4 regions of the Micromonospora sp. IBSANI012 genome follow, and region 2 is predicted to be linked to each of the others. Evidence: riboswitches for the same ligand, from Rfam matches in the RefSeq annotation. Region 2 holds a riboswitch; each other region holds the start of a gene.

Region 1 (5,798 bases), 1.7 Mb from region 2:
GCCTCGGCCACCGTCCGGGCGTCCCCGGTGATCATCGCGATGCTGCGGACCCCCTCGGCACGCAGCTCCGCGATCGCCTCCCGGGCCTCGGGACGTACCTCGTCGGCGAGCGCGAGCAGGCCGAGGACGGTGTCCGGCAGGCGGACCAGGTGCAGCACCGCCGCGCCGCGCTCGGCCCAGCGCCGGGCCGCCGGCTCCAGCGCCTCGGGCAGCTCCAGTCGCTGCTCGCGCAGGAGCGCGGGGCCGCCGACCGCGTACGGCGTACCGTCGATGTCGGCCCGGACGCCGCGCCCCGGCAGCGAGCGGAAGCCGGCGGCCGGGGCCGGGCCGCCGTGCTCGGCGGCGGCCGCGACGATCGCCCGGGCCAGCGGGTGTTCGCTGTCCGCCTCGACCCCGGCGGCGAGCCGCAGCACCTCGTCCTCGCCGGTCCCCGGCGCGGCGGCCACCCCGACGACCGCGTGCTCCCCCCTGGTGAGGGTGCCGGTCTTGTCGAAAAGCACCACGTCCACGGTGCGCATCCGTTCGAGCGCGAGCCGGTCGCGGACCAGCACGCCGGAGCGGGCGGCCAACGCGGTGGAGAGCGCGATCACCAGCGGGATGGCCAGGCCGAGCGCGTGCGGGCAGGCGATCACCAGCACCGTGACGGTCCGCACCACTGCCTCGTCCCGCTCGCCCAGCGCGGTCCACACCGCGACGGTCAGCACGGCGGTAGCGGTGGCGACGTAGAAGAGCCAGGCGGCGAAGCGGTCCGCCAGCGCCTGCGCCCGCCCGCCGGACTGCTGCGCCTGCGCCACCAGGCGCTGGATGCCGGCGAGGGTGGTCTGGTCGCCGACCGCCTCCACCCGGACCCGGATCGCCGAGTCGGTGGCGACGGTGCCGGCCACCACCCGGTCCCCGACCGTCCGGGGGACCGGGCGGGACTCGCCGGTGACCATCGACTCGTCCAGCTCGGCGGCCCCGTCGACGATCCGCCCGTCGGCCGGCACCCGGCCACCCGGGCGGACCAGCACCACGTCGGCCACCCGCAGCCCGCTCACCGGCACCCGTTCGGTGCCGCCCTGCGGCCCGACCCGCTCGGCGTCGTCGGGGAGCAGCGCGGCCAGCGCCGCGAGCGCGCCCCGCGCCTGCCCGACGGACTTCATCTCCTGCCAGTGCCCGAGCAGCATGATGGTGACCAGGGCGGCCAGCTCCCACCAGAAGTCCAGCTCGAAGGCGCCGAGGCTGGTGGCGAGCGAGGCGGCGTACGCGACGGTGATCGCCATCCCGATCAGCAGCATCATCCCCGGGGCCCGGTCGCGCACCTCACGCACCGCGCCGACGAGGAACGGCGAGCCGCCCCACCAGAAGACCACCGAGCCGAGCACCGGCCCGACCAGGGACCGGCCGGGGAACTCCAGCGAGTAACCGAACCAGTCCATCACCATGTGGCTGGTGGCGACCACGGGCAGGGTCAACGCCAGGCAGAGCCAGAACCGGCGGCGGAACATCTCCGGGTCGTGGCCGGCGTGCCGGTCGTGCCCCCGGTGCCGGTCCGACCCCGGGGGCCCGGCCGGTCCGGCGTGCTGGTCCATGCCCTCACGATGCCCGGTGGGCGCGCTGCCGACGGCACGAACCGGGCGGACCCGCACCGAACCTGGCTACGATTCTCCGGCCATGACTCGCCATCCGCCGCAGCTGCCGCCGGCCCGCGTACCGCGCCGGGCTCGGCCGCCGTGGGCGACCGCCCGGGCGGGTCGCCACGCCGGGCGACCGCGCCGTCCGGTCGCCCTGGGTGACCCCGCCGGCACCCAGGGCCCACACCCGGGTACGCGACCCGCCACGCGCGTTCCGCCGGTGAACCGACCGGCCGGCTGACACGTACCCCGCCCTGGATCGTTGGGAGACTCGCAATGGGCGCCGACCACACCCGTCCCGCTCCGTCCGCCCCACCGGGGGTGCGGCGGATCCTCGTCGCGACGGTGGTCCCGCTGTTCGTCGTCACGGTGATCGCCGCCCTGGTGCTGTGGCCGCGCGACTCGCGGCAGGCCGACGGCGGCGCCGAGCCGGCGCGCCACCACGGCACGGTGACCCGGGTGGTGACCGAACCCTGCCCACCGACGCCGGAGGCGCCCGGCGCGGCCGAGGGCCCGTGCGGGACCGTGACGGTCCGGGTCCAGCAGGGGCCGGACAGCGGCCGGCAGGTGGAGACGCCGGTGCCCGCCGGCCCGGGCGCACCCGCCGTGGCGGTGGGCGACGAGGTGGTGCTGGTCCAGCTCACCGACCCGGCCGACCCCACCGCCACCAGCTATCAGATCGCCGAACACCAGCGGGGCAAGCCCCTGGTGTGGCTGGTGGCGCTCTTCGCGGCGGCGATCGTGGCGTTCGGCCGGCTGCGCGGGCTGGCCGCGCTGGCCGGGCTGGGCGCCAGCTTCGCCATCCTGCTGGCCTTCGTCGTGCCCGGCATCGCGGCGGGCGGCTCCCCGCTGCTGATCGCGATCACCGGCTCCGCGCTGATCATGTTCGTGGTGCTGTACCTGACCCACGGGATCACCGCGCAGACCTCGGTGGCGGTCCTCGGCACGCTCGGCAGCCTGGTGCTGACCGGAGTGCTCGGCAGCCTGGCCACCGCCGCCACCCACCTGACCGGGTTCGGCAGCGAGGAGGCCACCACGCTGTCGATGTACCAGCGCGACGTCGACCTGCACGGGCTGCTGCTGGCCGGCATCATCATCGGCTCGCTCGGCGTGCTCGACGACGTCACCGTCACCCAGGCCGCCACCGTCACCGAGCTGGCGCACGCCAACCCCGGACTGTCCCGGACGCAGCTCTACCGGGCCGCCACCCGGGTCGGCCGGGCGCACATCGCCTCCACGGTGAACACCATCGTGCTCGCGTACGCGGGCGCCTCGCTGCCGCTGCTGCTCCTGCTCACCGCCGACAGCCGGCCGGTGAGCCAGATCCTCACCAGCGAGTTCCTGGCCCAGGAGATCGTCCGCAGCGCGGTGGCGACGCTCGGCCTGGTCGCCGCCGTACCGCTGACCACCGCGCTGGCCGCGCTGGTCGCCACCGCCGGTCGTGGCCCGGCCGACGATCCGGCCCGGGACACCGGACCGGCACCCACGCCCCGCCCCTCCGCCGACCGGGACGCGGCGCTCCAGGCGCTGAGCGCGTCGCGTCCCGGCGGACCGTCCACCCCGGCCCCCGCACGGTGGCCCGACCCGGAAAGGAGCACGGACACCGCATGGTGAGACTCCGCTGCGTGACCGACGCCGACGCGGAACCTGACGAACGCGTCACTCGTCACGCATCGCTACGGCGAAATAACGCTTTTAGTCGGGTTCTGGACGTAGATCCCCGGTACGACTCTCGGGTAACCTCGCTGCCGGTCACCGCCGAAGGCGCGCAGCGGCGCCTGCGGTGCCGCCGCCCAATCGCCGCGAGGCGAACCGGGGAACCAGGTACATGGGGTGAATCCGCGCGAGCGGTAGGGGCCACTTCCGTCCCGAACCCGTCAGCTAACCCGGTCGGCGGTCGACGGAAGGGAACACTGTGACGGCACCCCTGCGCCGCTGGTTGACTCCGGTGGTGGCCGTGTTCGCCGCCCTGGCCATCCTGGGCGGGCCGACAGCCGCGATCGCCGCGCCCGCGACCCCCACCCCCTCCGGGCACGAGGAGGACGACGAGCCCAAGCTGCTCACCGACGTCATCGAGCTGCGCAACCGCGAGTACTCGAAGGCCAAGACGCAGCTGGAGAAGTCCAAGAAGCGCCAGCAGCAGCTCGCACTGGAGGTGCGGCGCGCGCAGGACGAGCTGGCGGCGTTGCAGCCGACGGTCTCGCAGATCGCGGCGCAGTCGTACCGGACCGGCCGGATCGGCGCGGTGGCGATGCTGCTGGAGAGCGACGCCCCCGACTCGTTCGTCAGGCGCGCCGCCGCCCTGGACGAGCTGAACATGGTCAACGCGCAGAAGCTGGCCAAGGTCACCGCCGCCAAGAACCGCGCGGAGCAGGCCAAGCTGGCGCTCGACGCCGAGGTGCGCGAGCAGCAGAAGCTCACCAACGACATGGCCCGGGAGAGCCGGGAGGCCGAGAAGGCCCTTCAGCTGGTCGGTGGCCGGGGCTTCACCGGCGGCCTGGTCGACGCGACCTCGCCGGTCGCTCGGATCGGCCCCGGCCGGACGGCCGACGGCGGCTGGCGTCCCGAGTCGCGCACCGAGGACGACCCGACCACCTCCGGCACCATCACGCCGCGCACCCTGCACGCGTACAAGGAGGTCCGGCGGGCCGGCTTCAACCGGTTCGCGGGCTGCTACCGGCCCGGCGGGCCGTGGGAGCACCCGAAGGGCAAGGCCTGCGACTGGTCGTTGCAGCGGAGCGGCTTCGCGCCCTGGCACAACAACGACACCCGGATGTACGGCAACAACCTCGCCGCGTTCCTGATCCGCAACGCCGACCGGCTCGGCATCTACTACGTGATCTGGAACCGGCAGATCTGGTTCCCTGCGACCGGGTGGAAGTCGTACAGCGGACCGTCGAACCACACCGACCACGTGCATATGTCGATGCTGTAGCGCGCGACGCGTACCGAACGAGGGCCGTCCCCGGTGGGGGCGGCCCTCGTCGCGTGCGGGGGGTTTCAGCCAGCGACGGCGGTCGCCCGATCGCCGGCCTGGGTCGGCACGACGCTCGGCACCGCGGCCACCGTTTGCACCTCACCGGCGGCGAGCCGGTACGACATGCCGACCACCGCGCACCGCCCCTCGGCGATCGCGGCGGCCAGTACGGCGGAGTTGCCCAGCAGCGCCTCGACGGTGTGCGCGATGTGGATGTCGACGATCCCGTTGACGTCGTCGACGCCCTGCTCGGCGGCCCGCCGGAGGCTGGGCTCCACCGCGTCCACCACCGCCCGCAGGTGCCCGACCGGCGGCGTGCCGGTCCGCGCGGCGTCCCGGGCGGCCTGCACCGCCCCACAGGAGTCGTGGCCGAGCACCACCACCAGCGGGGTGTTCAGGACGCTCACCGCGTACTCGACGCTGCCGAGCACCTCGGGGCCGGCGGTGTGCCCGGCGGTACGCACCACGAAGAGGTCACCCAGGCCCCGGTCGAAGATGATCTCGGCGGCGAGGCGGGAGTCGGAGCAGCCGACGATCACCGCGAACGGGTGCTGGCCGTCGGCGACCGCCGCCCGGTGCAGCGAGTCCTGGTTGGGGTGGCGCTGCGCGCCCGTCACGAAGCGCCGGTTGCCGGCGTGCAGCTCGGCGAGCGCCTGCGTCGGATCGGTCAGGGTCATTGCCTCACCTCGGTCCCTCGCGAGATCGGCCTGGTCACACAGGGCCGGCGACGGAGGCGGCCTCGCCGCCCACCGTCACACGCAGCAGAAGATACGTCAAGGTTTACGTGATACAGATTTCATACGTTGCCCCGGCGTTGCCGTGATGTTTCGTCGCGGCGTCCTGCGGGCCGGCCGACGGGAGGCGGAGCCGGGGGAGCCAGGGCGGAAAAGCCGATGGACTGGCCATACGATGACGGGCATGGCGACGACTGCGCAGAACGGGAGCACCCGGAACTGGACGTTCCTCACCAACCACGCGCATGTGCTGCTCGCCATCGCCCGCAACCCCACCGCCCGGCTGCGGGACGTCGCCGACGAGGTCGGGGTGACCGAGCGCGCCGCGCAGGCGATCGTCGCCGACCTGGAGGCCGGCGGCTACCTCCACCGCACGCGGGTGGGCCGGCGCAACGAGTACACGGTCAACCCGCGCGGCCACTTCCGGCACCCGGCCGAGTCCGACCGCCAGGTGGGTGACCTGCTCGCCCTCTT
Region 2 (5,798 bases):
TGCGATCACCCCGGCATCGGCGTAGCGTGGTGCCGTGCTTCCGGTCGCGCTCACCAGTCCTCTGTGGTGGGTGGCGCGCTGGAGTTCCCGGCTGCTGACCGGCCTCGCCCTGGCGGTCGCGCTCTCCCTCGGCGGTCCGGCCGCGCCGGATGCCGGCCCGCTCTCCGCCGCCCCGAGCCCGGCCGCCGCCCCGGTCCTCGCCGATCTGGCGGTGCCCGACGGGTCCGCCGTCCGCGCGGCCGCCATCCCCGCCGTGACGCTCGCCGCCGGGGATGCCCAGAGCACCGGCCGCGCATTCGTCGCCCCGGCCGCCGCTCCGCTCGATCCGGTCACCTCGGTCGGCCCGGTCGGCAGGCCGGCCCATCCGGTCACCGCGCCGTCGCTGCCCCTGACCGGGCTGGCCGCCGGCGCGACCGGTCCCCGGGCCCCGCCGGTCGGCTGACCGCCACGCGGGGCCACCCGCGACCGCGCCTTCGAGAACCTCACCACCGCACCCGCCCCCCGGCACGCGGCGCCGCCCCGGCCTCGCCCCGTCGCCCCCGGGCCGGTGTGGGACTCCTCTTTCCGCATCCCGCTTCCGGGAGGTGCCCACCGTGAACACCGTCCTCTACCAGTTCCTCGTCGAGGTCCCGACCGCCGCCGCCATCTGGTCGGCCCTGCTCGTGCTCGCCCTGACCGTGCTCACCGTGCTGGTCGCCCGCCCCGAGCGGGACCCGGCCCCCGACGAGCCGGTCGTCGACCCGTCCCCGGCCGACCCCGCGACCGAGCTGGCGGACCTGCGCCGGTACGCCGAGGAGGTCGCCGTCGCGGCGGCGGGCGCCGCCCAGACCGCGCGCCGGTGGCGGGATGCCTGGTTGACCGCCCAGGAGGAGGTGGACCGGGCCTGGACGGCGTACGACGAGGCGGAGACCGCCGCCCGCCGGTTCACCGGCGCCGCCGCGCTGCCCGCCCCGCGTACCCCGCGTACGCCGGCCGAGTACGCGGGCCGGGAGCGCTGGCTGCACCAGGCGGCGGTGGCGGCCCACTGGCGCGGCGAGCTGCCGGTGGAGCGGCTGCGGGACGTCTTCGCGCACCGGGACGGTTGGGACCCCCGGCGGCACCCCGTCGAGCAGGAGGTGCTGCTGGCCCGGGCGGTACGCGACGGCCGGCGGGACGCGTACCGGGCGGCGGCCGGGCGGGAGCGGTCGGCGTGGCGGGACGCCGAACTGGCCGCCGAGGCGGCCCGCGCGCTCGCCGTTGAGGCGTACGCGGCGGCGGAGCGGCTGCGTCCGGTACGGCTGCCCGCCCAGCGGACGGCGACGGCGACGGCGCGGACGGCGCTCGCGGCACGGTGGCGGCCGGCCCGGGTGGGCTGAGGACTTGACCGAACTGTTACGCGTATTTCCGTGAGCCGCGTCACCGCAATCGGGAAACCGGTCATCCGGTCACAGTCGGTGATATCGATCGCGACGATCGGCAGGGTTTGCCGCCGTGCTGTCCGGTTGTCGCCCGACGGTCCCGGAACAACCGCCTGTCCCATTGAGTGACGTCAGTGCCGAAGTGTGCGGCTAATTTGTCGCCCTGATCATGTTTACGCAGCTGGGAGCGCTTGGCTGACACGTGACCGACCAGTAATGTCGCCCGGGTCCGGTGCGGTTTCCGATCGCAAGAGGCGACGCCGCGCCGACCCGCTCAATCGTGATTTCACGAACCGGGGACCCATGCACGTCCGGGGTGAATCCGCGGGCCACGGCCCGTGGTAGGGCGCTCTTCCCGCCCGAATCCGTCAGCTAACCCGGTAGGCGGTGTCGGAAGGAGTTCCAGCTTTTGCTGTTCTCTCGCATCCCTCGGCTTGCTCTCCACCTCGGTACCGGGGTGTTCGCGCCGGTCCGCCGCGCCCTCGCGCGCTGATACCGGCCCCACCCCGCCGCCCGGACACCGACCGGGCGCACCCCCGCCGAGCGGCCTCGCACACCGGCTTTGACACCCGCGGGTGACGTCCCGTCACGCGCCGATCCGGCACGCCGCTCCCGCCCTCGTACCGTGGAGGAAAACGTGAAGCACACCCTGAAGCGGCAGCTGCGACGCCTGGCCACCGAGCGGTCGTACCAGCTGGTCGCCGGCTCGGCCGCCGCCCTCGTGCTCGTCTCCGGCGCCAGCACCCTGCTCGCCGACGAGGCGCCCGCCCGCCAGCAGACCTCGGCCGCCGTCGCCGAGGTGGCGCCCCGGCTGGACGACGTCGCGACCCGCGGCCAGGGCCGCGTCGCCACCCCGTCCGGCAAGCCGTCACCCAGCCCCTCGCCGTCGGCCAGCGCCACCAAGGCCAAGGCGGACCCGGACCTGACCCGCAAGGCGGCCCCCAAGCCGCCGTCGACCAAGGTCCTCCGCTACGACTACCAGGCGCAGACCACCTACTACAACTGCGGTCCGGCGGCGGTGCGCAACGCGCTCAGCGCGACCGGCATCGAGCGGACCCAGTACGAGCTGGAGGGCCCGCTCGGCACCACCGAGATGGGCACCAACTCCGCGCTGGACACCACCCGGGTCCTGAACCAGATCGTCAAGGGCGACCCGTACCGGACCCGGATGTTCCAGGGCACCCCCAGCTCGGCGCAGATCGACCGGCTCCAGGCCGACGTGGTCGCGGCGATCACCGACGGCCGGGGCGTCGTGGCGAACATCGCCGGCACCGCCACCGACACCGACGGCGGCTGGCACTCCTTCCCGGGCGGCCACTACATCGCGGTGGTCGGCTACAAGAACGACGGCCGGACGGTCCGGATCGCCGACTCGGCGAACCCGAGCCTGCCGTCGTACTGGATGAGCACCATCGACCTGGCGAACTGGATCGCCACCCGCGGCTACTCCGCCTGATCCACACCGTCGCGCGTCCGGGCACCGGCTCCCCTGGGGGGCCGGTGCCCGTCGCCGTTGGCGCGGGTCTCGCGCGCCGGAACCGGGCGGTGGCACACTGCGGCCCATGACCGACGACTCGGGTACCCGCCGGCTGCTGTTGCTGCTGCACGGGATGGGCGCCACCGGCGACGTGTGGCTGCCCTGGGCGCCGCTGTTGGAACACCGCTGGCCGGGCCGCTGGCTGGCGCCGGACCTGGCCGGCCACGGCTTCTCGCCGCCGCTGCCCGGGTACTCCTTCGCCGGGTTCGCGAAGCAGGTCGCGGCGGGGCTCGGCCCGGTGGCCGAGGGGGCCCGCCCGGCTGACCGGCTGGTCGTCCTCGGCCACTCCCTCGGCGGGGTGGTCGCGCTGGCGCTGGCCGCCCGCGACGCCGGGCTCCCGGTGGACGCGGTGGTCGGGCTGGGCATCAAGGCGGTCTGGTCGCCCGCCGAGCTGACCCGGGCGCGTGAGCTGGCGGAGCGCCCGGTGACCTGGTTCGCCACCCGGGACCAGGCGGCCCGCCGCTACCTGAAGGTGGCCGGCCTCGGCGGGCTCTTCGCGCCGCACCACCCGGTGGTCGACGCGGGGCTTCGTGCCGAGGACGGCCGCTGGCGGCTGGCCATGGACCCGGCCGCCTTCGCGGTGGGCGAGCCGCAGCTGCCGGCCCTGCTGGCCGCCACCGACGTCCCGGTGCTGCTGGCCCGGGGTGAGCACGACCCGATGGTCAGCGGCGCGCAGCTCGCCGAGCTGGGCGTGCCAGTGGCGACCCTGCCCGGCCTCGGCCACAACGCGCACGTGGAGGACCCGGCGGCGGTGCTGGCCCTGCTCGACCCGTACCTGTGACCGGTTGCGGACCGCGGGCGTCGCCGCCGTCGGTCGCATGCGGCTCGGAACCACCTGCCGACCTGGACGTTCGAGCACGCCGTCTACACCGGACCTTGCAGCGGCATCAGACCAGCCGCCGCAGGCGCACCTTCGGGCGCTCGTTCCTCAGGTGGCTCTGCTTGTGCTGGCGGACCTGCTCGTCCCAGATCTCCTGGTCGTAGGCGGGGTCCGGCGGGATCCACCGGTGGGAGCCGTCGCTGTAGTGGAACTTCTCGTCGCCGGGACGCAGGATGCTCACCGCATCCAGCCGAGAAAGCGCCGATACAGCGTGCCGGCGGGTGCCCAGGTCAGATCGGCGGTGGCACGAACGAGTTGCGCCCCCATGTAGAGAGACAGGGACACCGGAGCATCCTCGAACTCTGCTCGCAGCTCCTGGCGTCGGGTAGTGCATGGCCAGGGTGCGCCACAGCCGCCGCAGCTCCAGATCGGCAGCACTGGCCCGTGGGCGCTCACTTGCCGCGCTCCGCAGACGGCGGCGCCGGGTGATAGTTGAGCGACCCATCTTCTACGGTCGAGGGCTGCTGCGCCGTGCCTCGCGCCTGATCCAAGAGCCGCCGCCGGGCAGCTTCCTGCTCCCGTGCCTCAATGCGCTGTCCGACGCGGGGGAGCGCCGGTGGCGACGGGAAAAGCCGGCTGACGATCCGTCGTAGAAGCCCGACAATCAACGTCACGAATCCGTCCCCTCTTCTTTGCAGGGCGCGGATAGGCAGCGGCTGATGTGCCCTGTTCCGCACCCCGGGGCAGTGAGGAACAGCGTCACGCCACAAACATCGTCGATCCAGAAGGTGACTGTCCGCTAACCGGATGTGCTGTCCGCTGATGGCCGACGCCCGGGGGCGAACTCGATGCACAGGTCGCGCAACGTCGTGGCCTCCGGCACTCTCGCCTGCTCCACCTTGGCCAGCAGCTCCGTGGCCCGCCACCAGTTCGACGGCACCACCCGTCCGGACGTCACGGCCTTCGCCCCGAGAGCTACCGCCTCGTCTGGCTGCCCAGCGGCGACCAAGGCAAGGCCCAGGTCAAGACGAGCTGACGCGGACCGGCGGGGCCGCGCTCCCCCATCGCCGGCTGGGTCCAGCTCCGCCAGCACGGCTCGCGCAACCTGCTCGGCACCAGGGTCCCCCGCCCACGACAACGTCGTAGCCGTGTACGCGGCAGCCTTGGCCGGGTCATAGCGATAGTGGTGCTCCGCGCGCTCAGGAACCGGCAGATTCGCCGCCAGTCGCTCCACCCGATCCAACGCGCGCCGCGTCGCACCAACGTCACCCATCCGCGCCCACGCACGCGCCTCCTGGGCAGTTGCCTGAATGTAGGCGGAGCTACCCTTCGGAGCGACCCGCTGGGCCTGGCGGGAAAGGTCGAGTGCCGTCCGGCAGTCGCCCTGAGTCAGCACGTCCCAGGCGCGGGTCTCCAGACACCAAGCCCGGATCTCGGCGTGCTCGGCATGCTCGGCGAGGTCATGAGCGGCCCGCAGATGGGCAGCCGCCGCGGACCGCTGCCGCAGGTCGATGTGAACGGTGGCCCGCAGCACCGCCAACCACCCGCCAGCAACCAACAGCCGTCGTTGCTGAGCAAGCGTGACACGACCGTCCAGTAGCCGCCCGACGTAGGCCAGGTGCCGTCGCACCAGAGGCAGGAGATCAGCTGGGGCCATTGTCGGATAGGCGCTGGCAAGGTCATCAACGCCCTGCTCGATACGGCCGAGCACGTCCTTACTGACATCGCTGGCGATAACCCTCGCCCGGAGCTCACCGGCCTCGGCAGCATGGTCTATGGGCGCATCGATCAAGCCAGCGAGCACGCCTCCCGCGTCGAGGATCCGGTCCAGGTGGCGCGCAGTGTCGACGGTCGGAGCCTTGAGCCCCGTCTCCAACTCGTGCAGATGGCTCTTACTCCGATGGGCGAGCTGCCCAAGAGATCGAAGCGACAGACCACGTCGCTCTCGGAACTCACGCAGAGCTACGCCGAAGCGCGGTTCGACGAATGAGGCCATGGCGCCGCTCCCAGCTGAAGGTCCAAGCTGACTCGCCGGCCGCCCCCC
Region 3 (5,798 bases), 2.7 Mb from region 2:
CCGGCCGGAGCGACTGCGCCGGTACGCCGGCGGCATCCTGTCCCGGGCGGAGACCGCGCTGCTGGTCGAGGCGTACCGGGTGCTGGACGCGCAGGGGCTGACGGTGGCCGACATCGCCCTGCTCGACGAGCTGGACGCGCTGCTGGGCAAGCCGGTGCAGCCGGCCCGGGCCAAGCGCGACCCGTACCAGTTGGCCGGCGGCGTGCGCGAGCTGAGCACGTTCGCCGACCGGCAGCGGGCCGCCCGGGCGGCGGCCCGGGAACGTCCGGAGGACTACCGCGACTACGCGCACGTGGTGGTGGACGAGTCGCAGGACGTCTCCCCGATGCAGTGGCGGATGATCGGCCGGCGCGGCCGGCTGGCCTCCTGGACGGTGGTGGGCGACCCGGCGCAGACCGCCTGGACCGGTGACCCGCAGGAGCTGGACCGGGCCCGGGACCAGGCGCTGGGCCGGCGCCGCCGGCACCGCTTCGCGCTGACCACGAACTACCGCAACTCGGCGGAGATCTTCGCGGTGGCGGCGGCGGAGATCCGCCGGCTCTACCCCGACCTGGAGCTGCCGACGGCGGTCCGCTCCACCGGCGTGGAGCCGATCGCGCTGACCGTCGCCGCCGACCGCCTGCCGGCGGCGACCGTCCAGGCCGTGGACGCGCTGCTCACCGAGGTGGAGGGCACGGTCGGCGTGATCACGCCGGTGCCGCGCCGCGACGAGGTGGCCGGCTGGCTGGGCGGACGCGGCGGCTCCCGGCTCCAGGTGGTGACCAGCCTCCAGGCCAAGGGCATGGAGTACGACGGCGTCGTGCTCATCGCCCCGAGCGAGATCCGGGCCGACCCCGGCTCGGGCGTGCGCACCCTCTACGTCGCCCTCTCCCGCGCCACCCAGCGCCTCACCACCATCGACCCCACCCCCTGACCCCCGCCCCGGGGTCGGGCACTTTCGAAGAAGGAGTGGCTGTTCCGGGCGCGGAGGCCACTCGTTCTCCACAGTGCGGGATGGTCGCGGTGTTAGTTGCACACATAGCGATGTGAGCATAGATTGGGTTCGGGCCGCCGGGGCGACGGAGGGTGTGGGCGTGGGCGCAGGTCATGACCACCACGGGTCGGTCGCGAACGCGGCGCACCGCCACCGGGGGCGGCTCTGGACGGCCTTCGCGCTGCTCGCCGCGCTGATGGTGGTCGAGGCGGTCACCGCGTTCGCCACCGGCTCGCTGGCCCTGCTCTCCGACGCCGGGCACATGTTCACCGACGTGCTCGGCATCGGCATGGCGCTGGCCGCCATCACCGCCATCCGGCGCGGCGACCGGGACCCGCAGCGCACCTTCGGGCTCTACCGGCTCGAGGTGCTGGCCGCGCTCGCCAACGCCGTCCTGCTCAGCGGGGTGGCGATCTATGTGCTGATCGAGGCGGTCCGCCGGTTCGGCGACCCGCCGGAGGTGCGGACCGGGCCGATGCTGGCGGTGGCGGTGCTCGGCCTGCTGGCCAACCTCGTCGCGTTCGCGCTGCTGCGCGAGGGGGCGCAGGAGAGCATCAACCTGCGCGGGGCGTACCTGGAGGTGCTCGGCGACCTGCTCGGCTCACTGGGCGTGATCGGGGCCGCGCTGCTCATCGCCGGCACCGGCTGGTGGTGGGCCGACCCGGCGGTGGCGGTCGCGATCGGCCTGTTCATCCTCCCCCGCACCTGGCGGCTCGGCCGCGCGGCGGTGCGCATCCTGGTCCAGGCCGCCCCGGAGCATCTCCAGGTGACCGCCGTGCACGACCGGCTGACCGCCGTCCCCGGCGTCGCCGAGGTGCACGACCTGCACGTCTGGACGCTCACCTCCGGCATGGAGGTCGCCTCCGCCCACCTCACCATGGTCCCCGGCGCCGAGGTCGGCACGGTGCTCGCCGCCGCCCGCACCGCCCTGCACGAGGACTTCCACATCGAGCACGCCACCCTCCAGATCGAGCCGGGGGCCGCCCCCGGCGCCTGCGGGCAGGTCGAGTGGTGACGAAAGCGGACACCTATTGTCCCGTTACGTCACCTAAACCAGGATTCACTCCAGTACCGTCAGTCACGAAACGGGCGGGTGTCACACCCGTACCGGTAGGCTCGGTCCCGGCCTCCGCCAGGCGGCACCCTCCGGTGCCGGCGGTGGCCGCCGCCTAATCGCCTGCCAGGGCGAGCCGGGGAACCATGTTCGTGGGGTGCATCCGCGTCAGCGGTAGGGATCTTCCGTCCCGAACCCGTCAGCTAACCCGGTCGGCGGCTGACGGAAGGACATGTGCATGCACGTACGACGTACCACCGCACGGCTGGCGGCCGCGGTCGTCGCGGCACTCGCCCTCGGCGTGTCGTCCGCGCCGGTCCCGGCGACCGCCGCCGGCCCCGCCACCCGGCTCGCCGCCGCCCCCGGCGACGAGGAGGGCGGCACCCCCGCGCTGCGCGCCCAGCTCGACGCGGCCAGCAAGGGCTGGATCGACGCCAAGGCCGCGCTGGAACGCTCCACCAAGCGGCAGCAGGAGCTCGGCAACCAGCTCAAGACCATCGAGTCGGAGCTGACCGTCCGGCAGGGCAAGGTCGGCCAGATCGCCGGCGTGGCCTACCGGACCGGACGGCTCGGGCCGGTGTCGGCGCTGCTGAACAGCTCCAGCCCCGAAGGCTTCCTGGACCGGGCGGCGGCGCTGGAGACGGTCGCTTCCAACGAGGACCGGGAGCTGCGCAACCTGATCCAGACCCGCGACGACGCCACCCGCACCCGGGCCGCGCTGGACCAGGAGATCGTCGAGGAGCGCAAGCAGGTCGCGGTGATGGCCAAGCGCAAGGAGCAGGCCGAACGGGCCCTGGCGGTGGCCGCCGCCGACAAGCCCGCCGCCAGCACCGCCGGCGGCTCCAACCGCGGCACCTCCACCGCCAACGCCCGGCCGGCGCCGCGCAACCCCGACGGCTCCTGGCCGCCGGAGTCGTGCAGCGTCAACGACCCGACCCCGGCCGACGGCTGCATCACCCCGCGCATGCTCAACGCGCTCCAGCAGGCCCAGGCGGCCGGCTTCACCCGGTACGTCTCCTGCCACCGTCCCAGCGGCTCCGGCGAGCACCCCAAGGGCCGGGCCTGCGACTTCGCCGCGCAGAAGAGCGGCTTCGGCGGCGACGCGACCGGCGGCGACAAGACGTACGGCAACAACCTGGCCGCGTACTTCATCCGCAACGCCGACCGGCTCGGGGTGCTGTACGTGATCTGGTACCGGCAGATCTGGCTGCCCAGCAGTGGGTGGAAGTCGTACAGCGGGGCCGGCGGGGACCCGTCCAGCGACCACACCAACCACGTGCACCTGTCGGTCTACTGACCGACCCGCGGCGGGGCCCGTCCACGGCGGACGGGCCCCGTCGTACGCGCGCCGACGTACCCGGGATGTCGTCGACCGGCCCACGACGCAGCGCGACGGCCGGGCGAGCATCGAGGCATGACCCGACTCTCCCCCGACGGCCGCAAGACCCTGCTCACCCTGCACCTGGTGACCGCGCTGGGCTGGCTCGGCGCGGACCTCGTGCTGCTCACTCTCGGCATCGCCGGGCTGCGCGGCGCCGACCCGGGGGTGGTCTACCCGGCGGCGGCGCTGGTGGCGACCTGGCTCTTCGCGCCGCTGAGCGTGCTGGTCTGGGTGGTCGGCGTGACCAGCGCGCTGCTGACCCCCTGGGGGCTGCTGCGCTGGCGCTGGGTGGTGGTCAAGCTGGTGCTCACCACGGTGATGATCGGCCTGGTGCTCTTCGCGCTGACGCCGAACCTGCGCGCCGCCGCCGGACCGGACGCCACCGCGCACCAGCGCATCGACGTGGTGGTCGCCCCGGCGGTCTCCACCGGCCTGCTGGTCACCATGACCGTGATCTCCACCTGGAAGCCGTGGGGCCGCAACCGCCGGGCCGTCCCACCGCCCCGCCGGACGGCGGCGCCCGCCGGCCACCGCTGAGTGGACGGGGGCGTCAGCTCGGGACCGGGCCGCCGTCGGCCTTTCGGTCCAGCACCGCGCCGAGCCGGCTGGCCAGGCCCAGGTGCGCGGCGCGGGCCTGGCGGAACGCGTACCCGAACAGCGGCGCCGGCGCGGAGAGGGTGATCTCCACGTCGATCCGCAGCACGTCGCCCTCCTCCTGGAGCCGGGTGTGGTTGCGCACCGTCGTGCCGGGCTGCTGCCGGGCCACCGTGACGATCTCGTCGTCGGTGACCACCAGGACGTCGGCCTGGTAGGTGACCGGGAACCGCAGCGGCCCCAGCTCCAGCCGGTCGGTGATGGCGTAGCTGGCTCGGGCGCCCGGACGGGTCGGCAGCTGGCGCACCCGGACGATCAGCGGATGCAGCTCCCCCTGCCGGGCCGGATCGCTCAACAGCGCCACCGCGTCCGCCCGTGAGCAGCGCGCCTGCACCGTGTAGCTGAACGACTCCCGCCGGACCACTCCACCCTCCACCCCTCGTCGGTCGCCCGATCGTCCCGTACGGCGGCCGGGCTGGCAATCGCAGGCGGCATGACGGTGCCCCGGCGGGGAATCCGGCCGGCGACGGCCACGGGAGGCGGGGCATGGACGGGTACCGGTGACGCTGCGGGTGCTGGTCACCAACGACGACGGGATCGCCGCGCCGGGCATCCTGGCGCTGGCCCGGGCGGCGACCGAGCGTGGCCTGGACGTGGTGGTGGCCGCCCCGCTGGAGGAGGCGAGCGGTACGAGCGCCTCGATGACCGCGGTGGAGCGCGAGGGGCACATGGTCGTCCGCGACCATCCACTGCCGGAGCTGCCGGGGGTGCCCGCGTACGGGGTCGGCGGCTCGCCCGGCTTCATCGCGCTGATCGCCGTGCACGGGGCCTTCGGGCCGCCGCCGACGATGGTGCTCTCCGGGATCAACCGGGGCGCCAACGCCGGCCGGGCGGTGCTGCACTCGGGCACGGTGGGCGCGGCCTTCACCGCCGCCGCCAACGGCTGCCGCGCCATGGCCGTCTCGCTGGACGTGCTCTCCGTCGGCGAGGCCACCGCCGTCAGCGGCGGCGCCGCGGTCTCCGCCGCCGCCCGGGTACGCGACGCGGAACGGCACTGGGACACCGCCGCCCGGATGGCGCTGGACCTGCTACCCCGACTGACCGCCGGGCCGGTGGAGAGCGTGCTCAACGTCAACGCCCCGGACCTGCCCCACGGGCGGCTGCGCGGCGTGCGCCGGGCCACCCTGGCCAGCTTCGGCCAGGTGCAGATGACGGTGGCCGAGTCCGGGCACGGCTTCGTGCGGACCTCGCTGGAGGAGCCGGGGCAGGCCGTACAGCCCGGCACCGACCTGGCCCTGCTGGCCGCCGGGTACGCCTCCGTCACCGCCGTCCGGGCGGTCACCGAGGTCACCGACGTGGACCTCTCCGGCCTGGGCGGCGACTGACCGTCCGCCACGTGGGGGCCGGCAGTGCCGGCGTCAGGCGCCGGGAAGGACCTCGGGGGTCGGGGCTGCGTGGCCGGCGAAGTAGGGCTCCGGCGCGCCGAAGAGGCCGAGCAGGCCGGTGACCCAGAGCTGCCGGTGGACGAACCGGCTGGGCTGGGTGACCACCAGCTTGACGCCGCTGACCTCGGCCGTCTGGAACCCGGCGACCATCGCGCTGATGCCGACGGAGTCGATGAAGGTGACGAGTCGCATGTTCAGCTCGATCCGGGACGGACGGCCCTTCGCGAGCACCTCGGCGATCGCCTCACGCACCTCGTACGCGGTGTCGACGTCGATCTCCCCTCGCGGAGCGATCTCCATGACACCACCCGGCAGAACCGACTTCACGATCGACAGGCTCACGCGAGCACC
Region 4 (5,798 bases), 1.4 Mb from region 2:
ACGATGCCGGCCGCGACCCGGTCGGTCAGCGCGGTGGCCAGCCCGGCCAGGCCGCCGACCGTGACGCCGGCGGAGAGGAACGCGAAGATTGGCACCGCCACCCCGGCGGAGATCGGCCGGAACCGGTGCTCGAAGTGCTCGGCCAGGCCCGGCCCGGCGTTCGGCCCGCCAGCGGCCTCGCTGCGCAGCACCGGGACGGTGAAGGCGAGCAGCACCCCCGCCACCGTGGCGTGCACCCCCGAGGCGTGCACCAGCGTCCAGGTCACGGCGGCCAGCGGCAGCAGCAGCCACCAGGACCGGACCCGGCGCTGCACCAGCACGGCGAAAAGCGCGAGCGGCACCAGCGCGGCCAGCAGCGGCGGCACGGCGAGGCTGGAGGTGTAGAAGACGGCGATGATGACGATGGCGAGCAGGTCGTCGACGACCGCCAGGGTGAGCAGGAAGGTACGCAGCGCCGACGGCAGCAGCCGTCCCACCACCGCGAGCACCGCCAGGGCGAACGCGATGTCGGTGGCCGTGGGGATCGCCCACCCCCGGGCGCCGTCGACCCCGGCGATGAGGACGAACAGCACCGCGGGTACGGCCACCCCGCCGACCGCCGCCGCCACCGGCACCGCGGCCCGGCGCGGATCGCGCAGGTCGCCGGCGACGAACTCGCGCTTGAGTTCCAGCCCGGCGACGAAGAAGAAGACCGCCAGCAGCCCGTCGGCGGCCCAGGTGGCGAGGGTGAGATCGAGGTGCAGCGACGCCGGGCCGACGGTGAGGTCGCGCAGCGCCCGGTAGCCGTCCGCCCAGGGTGAGTTCGACCAGAGCAGCGCGAGCAGCGCCCCGACGAGCAGGAGCGCCCCGCCCACGGTCTCCTTGCGCAGGATGGCGGAGATGCGGCTGGTCTCGCCCCAGGAGCGGCGGGCGAACAGGCTGGTACGGCGCCGGGCGGCGTCGGTCACGGGATCTCCTCGTCGGCAAGGGTCGCGTCGTCCATCGCCGACCAGACTTCCCGGCACACCAGGACCAACCCTATCCCCGCGCCCCCGCCGCGGCCCCGACGACCGGCGACGCGGACGCGCCGGCGGGCCGGTCCACGTGCGCCCGGTACCCCGTCGCCGGCGGCCCGAACCCGCGCCGACCATGCCGCGGACGCGGCGACGCCCGGCCGGTCGTCCGGCCGGGCGTCGTCAGGGTGCCTGGGTGCTGGGTCAGAGGCTGAGCTTCTGACCGGGGAAGATCAGCCCCGGGTCGGCGCCGACCACGCGCTTGTTGCGCTCGTACAGCGCCTGCCAGCCACCGGCCAGGTCCAGGGCGTCGGCGATCTGCGACAGGGTGTCACCCAGCCGCACCACGTACACGTCGCCGGTCCCGGCCGGCGCGCTGCGCCGCTGGCTGCGGGTGCTGTGCTGCTCCCGCGAGGACCGCTCGGTGGAGGTGGCCTTCGACGAGCCGGAGCGCCGCTGCGACTTCTGCGACTTCTCCGACTTCTCGGAGGGGGTGGAGTAGCTCTTGGTGGAGCCGCCCTTCCGACCGCAGGTCGGCCAGGCCCCGATGCCCTGACCGTCGAGCACCTTCTCGGCGATCGCGATCTGCTCGCCACGGCTGGCCAGGTCGGCGCGGGAGGCGTACTTCTTGCCGCCGTAGCCGGACCAGGTGCCCTGCGAGAACTGCAGGCCGCCGTAGTAGCCGTTGCCGGTGTTGATGTGCCAGTTGCCGCCGGACTCGCACTGGGCGATCGCGTCCCAGTTGACGCTGGCGGCGCTCGCCGGCGACGCCGGCGCCAGGACGGCGGCGACCCCGGTGACCGCACCGACGGCGAGCGTGCCGACGGCGATGCGGCGCGAGCTGACCCGTCGATGACGGGCGGTGTATTCAGTTGCCATCTGGATTCCTCCACGCCGACGAGGTGAGCTGTCGGGTTCGGGCCGAGGAGCCCGGCCGCCCATGGGCGGCTTCACCCCGAGGTGACGTGCACCGAGGAACGTGTGGGTCCCCCGCTCCATGCCCGCTGAAAAGGTCCCACCGGCCGGCGGCATGGATTAGGCGTTACCGGCCGTGGTGTCCGCGATCGCGGACACGAACGACGTTACGAACTGTTTGGGGCGATTGCCCACTTCTTGTGAAGTTCTTCACCCGGCTGAGCGACGGCGCCGTCCTTCGAGTTGCGGGCCGGTCGGCGGTGCTCTACAAGGGCCGGTCGGGAATCTGTCACGACTGGGCCGAAAGCCTCGCCCCGAGCGGCGGATCAGGTGCGTCGCCTCCCCGTTTTCGCTGGTCAGGCGGCCTCGATCAGCGTTCCGCGCCGCCGGACGGTCAGCGTTGCCGCTGATTGGCGACTCATGTCTGGGCAGCCCGGCCGCCGACTCGGACGGTAGGGAGCAGAGCGCGCCGCGGCGTCGACGCTTCGGACCCGCCGACCGCCGGATGCCGGTCGCCGGCGCCCTGGCCGTCACGGTCCGCCCCGGTTCGCGGCGGCCGGCCATCCGCGAGAGGAAGGACCTTCATGGACACCGTCAGCATCGACACCGACTACCTCGTCGCCACCCTCGACGAGGACGACGACCCGGAGAGCCTGGCCGGCGACGAGGTCGACTTCGACCTGGCCGCCGCGCTGGAAGAGGAGGAGTGAGATGGGCGTGCACCTGGCGCCCGCGCTGCGGGTGCTGCGCGAGGAGATAGACACCCGCTGGCCGCAGCGGGACCGCAAGTCCGACGGCTGGTTGGGCGATGCCAGTCACCAGGCGCGCCGCTCGGACCATAATCCGGACAATGACGATCAGTCGGTGAACGCGGTGGACGTGGACGTCGACGGGATCGACCCGCTGCTGGTCGTCCGGCAGGCCGTCAACCATCCGTCCACCCAGTACGTCATCTACGACCGGAAGATCTGGAGCCGTACCCGCAGCTTCCGGCCGGCCCGGTACACCGGGCCGAACCCGCACGACAAGCACCTGCACGTCAGCGTCAGCCACCAGCGGAGCCTGGAGGACAGCCGCCACCCGTGGGGCATCGCCACCGCCACGACGGCCCGGCTGGGCGACCGGCTGCTGCGCGCCGGCTCCCGGGGCGGCGACGTCCGGGAGTTGCAGGCCGTCGCCAACCGCCTCGGGGCCCGACTGACGGCCGACGGGGTGTTCGGGCCGGCCGTGGCCGCCTGGGTACGGTCGTTCCAGACCGCCCGAAAGCTCACCCCCGACGGGGTGGTCGGCCCGCGTACCGTGGCGGCCCTGCGCGCGGCCGTCACGCCGGCCCCGTCGGTGCCCAGCGGCCGGCCGGCGTCGCCGGTGTCCGGGGGCAGACCGGGCTCGCGGACGCTGCGGCGCGGCAGCACGGGCGGGGACGTGGCCTTCGTCCAGCGGTTCGTCGGCGCGAAGCGGTGCGGCCCGGCGAGCGGCGCCTTCGACGCGAAGACCGAGGCCGGCGTCCGCTGGTACCAGGGCATGCGGGGGCTCACCGTGGACGGGGTGGTCGGCCCGGCCACCTGGGCGGCGATGGGCGTGCGGGTCGGTTCCTGAGCAGGCGCCCCCGGCCCGGTGCTCCCCCACCGGGCCGGGGCCGTCGTCGCGTCAGAGGGTGCGGGCCAGCCGGTCGGCGAGGACCCGGGCGAACCGGGCCGGGTCGGCCAGGTCGCCGCCCTCGGCGAGCAGCGCCATGCCGTACAGCAGCTCGGCGGTCTCGGTGAGGGCACCGGAGTCGCCGCCGCGCTCGTGCGCCGCGCGCAGGCCGGTGACCAGCGGGTGGGTCGGGTTGAGTTCGAGGATGCGCTTGACCTTCGGCACCTCCTGCCCCATCGCGCGGTACATCTTCTCCAGCGTGGGCGTGATGTCGTGCGCGTCGCCGACGATGCAGGCCGGCGAGGTGGTCAGGCGGGAGGAGAGGCGCACCTCCTTGACGCTGTCGGCCAGCGCACCGCCGAGGAAGGCGAGCAGGGCGGCGTACTCCTTGGTCTGCCGCTCCCGTTCCGCTTCCGCCTCCTCCCGTTCCTGCTCGGTGTCCAGGTCCACCTGGCCCTTGGCGATCGAGCGCAGCGGCCGGCCGTCGAACTGCGCGACCCGCTCCACCCACACCTCGTCGACCGGGTCGGTGAGCAGCAGCACCTCGTAGCCCTTGGCGCGGAAGGCCTCCATGTGCGGCGAGTTCTCCAGCATGGCCCGGGTCTCGCCGGTGGCGTAGTAGATCTCCTCCTGGCCGTCCTTCATCCGCTCGACGTACTCGCGCAGCGTGGTGGGCTCGGCGGCGTCGTGGGTGGAGGCAACCGAGACGATGTCGAGGATCGCCTGCTGGTTGTCCGGGTCCTCCAGCAGCCCCTCCTTGACCACCCGGCCGAACTCCGACCAGAAGGTCCGGTACCGGTCGGCGTGCTCGGTGCGCATCTCCTTGACGGTGGCGAGCACCTTGCGGACCAGCCGGCGACGCACGATCTGGATCTGCCGGTCCTGCTGGAGGATCTCCCGGGAGATGTTCAGCGACAGGTCGTGCGCGTCCACCACGCCCTTGACGAAGCGCAGGTAGTTGGGCATGAGCGCGGCGCAGTCGTCCATCACGAACACCCGCTTGACGTACAGCTGCACCCCGCGCCGGCCGTCGGCCATGAACAGGTCGAACGGGGCGTGCGTGGGGATGAAGAGCAGCGCCTCGTACTCGAAGACGCCCTCACCCCGCATGTGGATGGTCTCCAGCGGGTCGGCCCAGTCGTGGCTGACGTGCCGGTAGAAGTCGCGGTACTCCTCCTCGGCGACCTCGTCGCGCGGCCGGGCCCAGAGCGCCTTCATCGAGTTGAGGGTGACCGGCTCGGCGTCCGGCGTGACGAGCCGGATCGGCCAGGCGATGAAGTCGGAGTACCGCTTGACGATCTCGCGGATCTTGCCGTGGTCGGTGTAGTCGGCCAGGTTGTCCTCGCTGTCGGCCGGCTTCAGGTGCACGGTGACCGAGGTGCCCTGCGGGGCGTCGTCGACCGTCTCCACGACGTAGGTGCCCTCGCCGGTGGACTCCCAGCGGGTGCCCTCGGTCTGGCCGGCCCGGCGGGTCAGCAGGGTGACGGTGTCGGCCACCATGAACGTCGAGTAGAAGCCGACGCCGAACTGGCCGATCAGGTCCTGGGCGGCCGCCTCCCGGGACTCCTTCAGCTTGCGCAGCAGCTCGGCCGTGCCGGAGCGGGCGATGGTGCCGATCAGGGAGACGACGTCCTCGCGGGACATGCCGATGCCGTTGTCGCGCACGGTGAGGGTGCGGGCCGCCGGGTCGGTCTCGATCTCGATGTGCAGGTCGGCGGTGTCGACGTCGAGGTCGCCGTCGACCAGCGACTCCAGCCGCACCTTGTCCAGCGCGTCGGAGGCGTTGGAGACCAGCTCCCGCAGGAATACGTCCTTGTGCGAGTAGATCGAGTGCACCATCAACTGCAGCAGTTGACGCGTCTCGGCCTGGAACTCCAACGTCTCGGTCCGGCTGCTCACACCAACCTCCTCATCTCCTCGTCACGGGTCCCCGGTCGGAATCCGCGGGAGAAGGATACGAGCCGTCGTGGCCCTCCGGTCACCGCCGGTCGTCACTGGGGCGGCGGGCCAGCAGGCACGCCTGCGGCGTGGATTCCCGCCGCCCGTCCACCTCCCGCGGCTCGCGCCACAGCCGGGCGTGCACGTCCAGCCCGGCAGCGTGCAACAGCCGCGCCACCTCCTCGGGCCGGCGGCGGTGGAAGGTGAGGGAGACCGGGCGCCCCCACATGTCGGTGCGGTGCATCGGCTCGTCGCCGACCTGGAAGGCCAGCAGCAGGTGCCCACCGGGAGCGAGGACCCGGTGGAACTCGGCGAAGG

The links. A riboswitch is a leader RNA that binds a small molecule or an ion and turns the genes downstream of it on or off. The one in region 2 is predicted to bind cyclic di-AMP.
Region 1: another riboswitch for cyclic di-AMP. It lies ahead of ACTWM8_RS03105 (coiled-coil domain-containing protein); the one in region 2 lies ahead of ACTWM8_RS10755 (C39 family peptidase).
Region 3: another riboswitch for cyclic di-AMP. It lies ahead of ACTWM8_RS23100 (coiled-coil domain-containing protein); the one in region 2 lies ahead of ACTWM8_RS10755 (C39 family peptidase).
Region 4: another riboswitch for cyclic di-AMP. It lies ahead of ACTWM8_RS17005 (transglycosylase family protein); the one in region 2 lies ahead of ACTWM8_RS10755 (C39 family peptidase).

Annotation. Positions count from the first base shown of each region.
Region 1 covers NZ_CP199933.1:638,544-644,341, reverse strand. The annotation lists gene ACTWM8_RS03115 (heavy metal translocating P-type ATPase) at 1-1,571, opposite strand, end outside; gene ACTWM8_RS03110 (YibE/F family protein) at 1,890-3,227, shown strand; cyclic di-AMP (ydaO/yuaA leader) riboswitch at 3,394-3,524, shown strand; gene ACTWM8_RS03105 (coiled-coil domain-containing protein) at 3,529-4,548, shown strand; gene ACTWM8_RS03100 (carbonic anhydrase) at 4,614-5,267, opposite strand; gene ACTWM8_RS03095 (helix-turn-helix transcriptional regulator) at 5,500-5,798, shown strand, end outside.
Region 2 covers NZ_CP199933.1:2,344,817-2,350,614, forward strand. The annotation lists gene ACTWM8_RS10745 (hypothetical protein) at 35-442, shown strand; gene ACTWM8_RS10750 (hypothetical protein) at 594-1,355, shown strand; cyclic di-AMP (ydaO/yuaA leader) riboswitch at 1,659-1,799, shown strand; gene ACTWM8_RS10755 (C39 family peptidase) at 2,023-2,853, shown strand; gene ACTWM8_RS10760 (alpha/beta fold hydrolase) at 2,960-3,715, shown strand; gene ACTWM8_RS10765 (hypothetical protein) at 3,822-3,995, opposite strand; gene ACTWM8_RS10770 (helix-turn-helix domain-containing protein) at 4,554-5,750, opposite strand.
Region 3 covers NZ_CP199933.1:5,012,665-5,018,462, forward strand. The annotation lists gene ACTWM8_RS23090 (HelD family protein) at 1-913, shown strand, start outside; gene ACTWM8_RS23095 (cation diffusion facilitator family transporter) at 1,074-1,988, shown strand; cyclic di-AMP (ydaO/yuaA leader) riboswitch at 2,130-2,261, shown strand; gene ACTWM8_RS23100 (coiled-coil domain-containing protein) at 2,266-3,324, shown strand; gene ACTWM8_RS23105 (hypothetical protein) at 3,442-3,945, shown strand; gene ACTWM8_RS23110 (SRPBCC family protein) at 3,959-4,438, opposite strand; gene surE (5'/3'-nucleotidase SurE) at 4,563-5,387, shown strand; gene ACTWM8_RS23120 (STAS domain-containing protein) at 5,421-5,789, opposite strand.
Region 4 covers NZ_CP199933.1:3,695,698-3,701,495, forward strand. The annotation lists gene nhaA (Na+/H+ antiporter NhaA) at 1-947, opposite strand, end outside; gene ACTWM8_RS17005 (transglycosylase family protein) at 1,197-1,871, opposite strand; cyclic di-AMP (ydaO/yuaA leader) riboswitch at 1,870-2,044, opposite strand; gene ACTWM8_RS17010 (hypothetical protein) at 2,492-2,617, shown strand; gene ACTWM8_RS17015 (peptidoglycan-binding domain-containing protein) at 2,619-3,503, shown strand; gene htpG (molecular chaperone HtpG) at 3,555-5,381, opposite strand; gene ACTWM8_RS17025 (class I SAM-dependent DNA methyltransferase) at 5,521-5,798, opposite strand, start outside.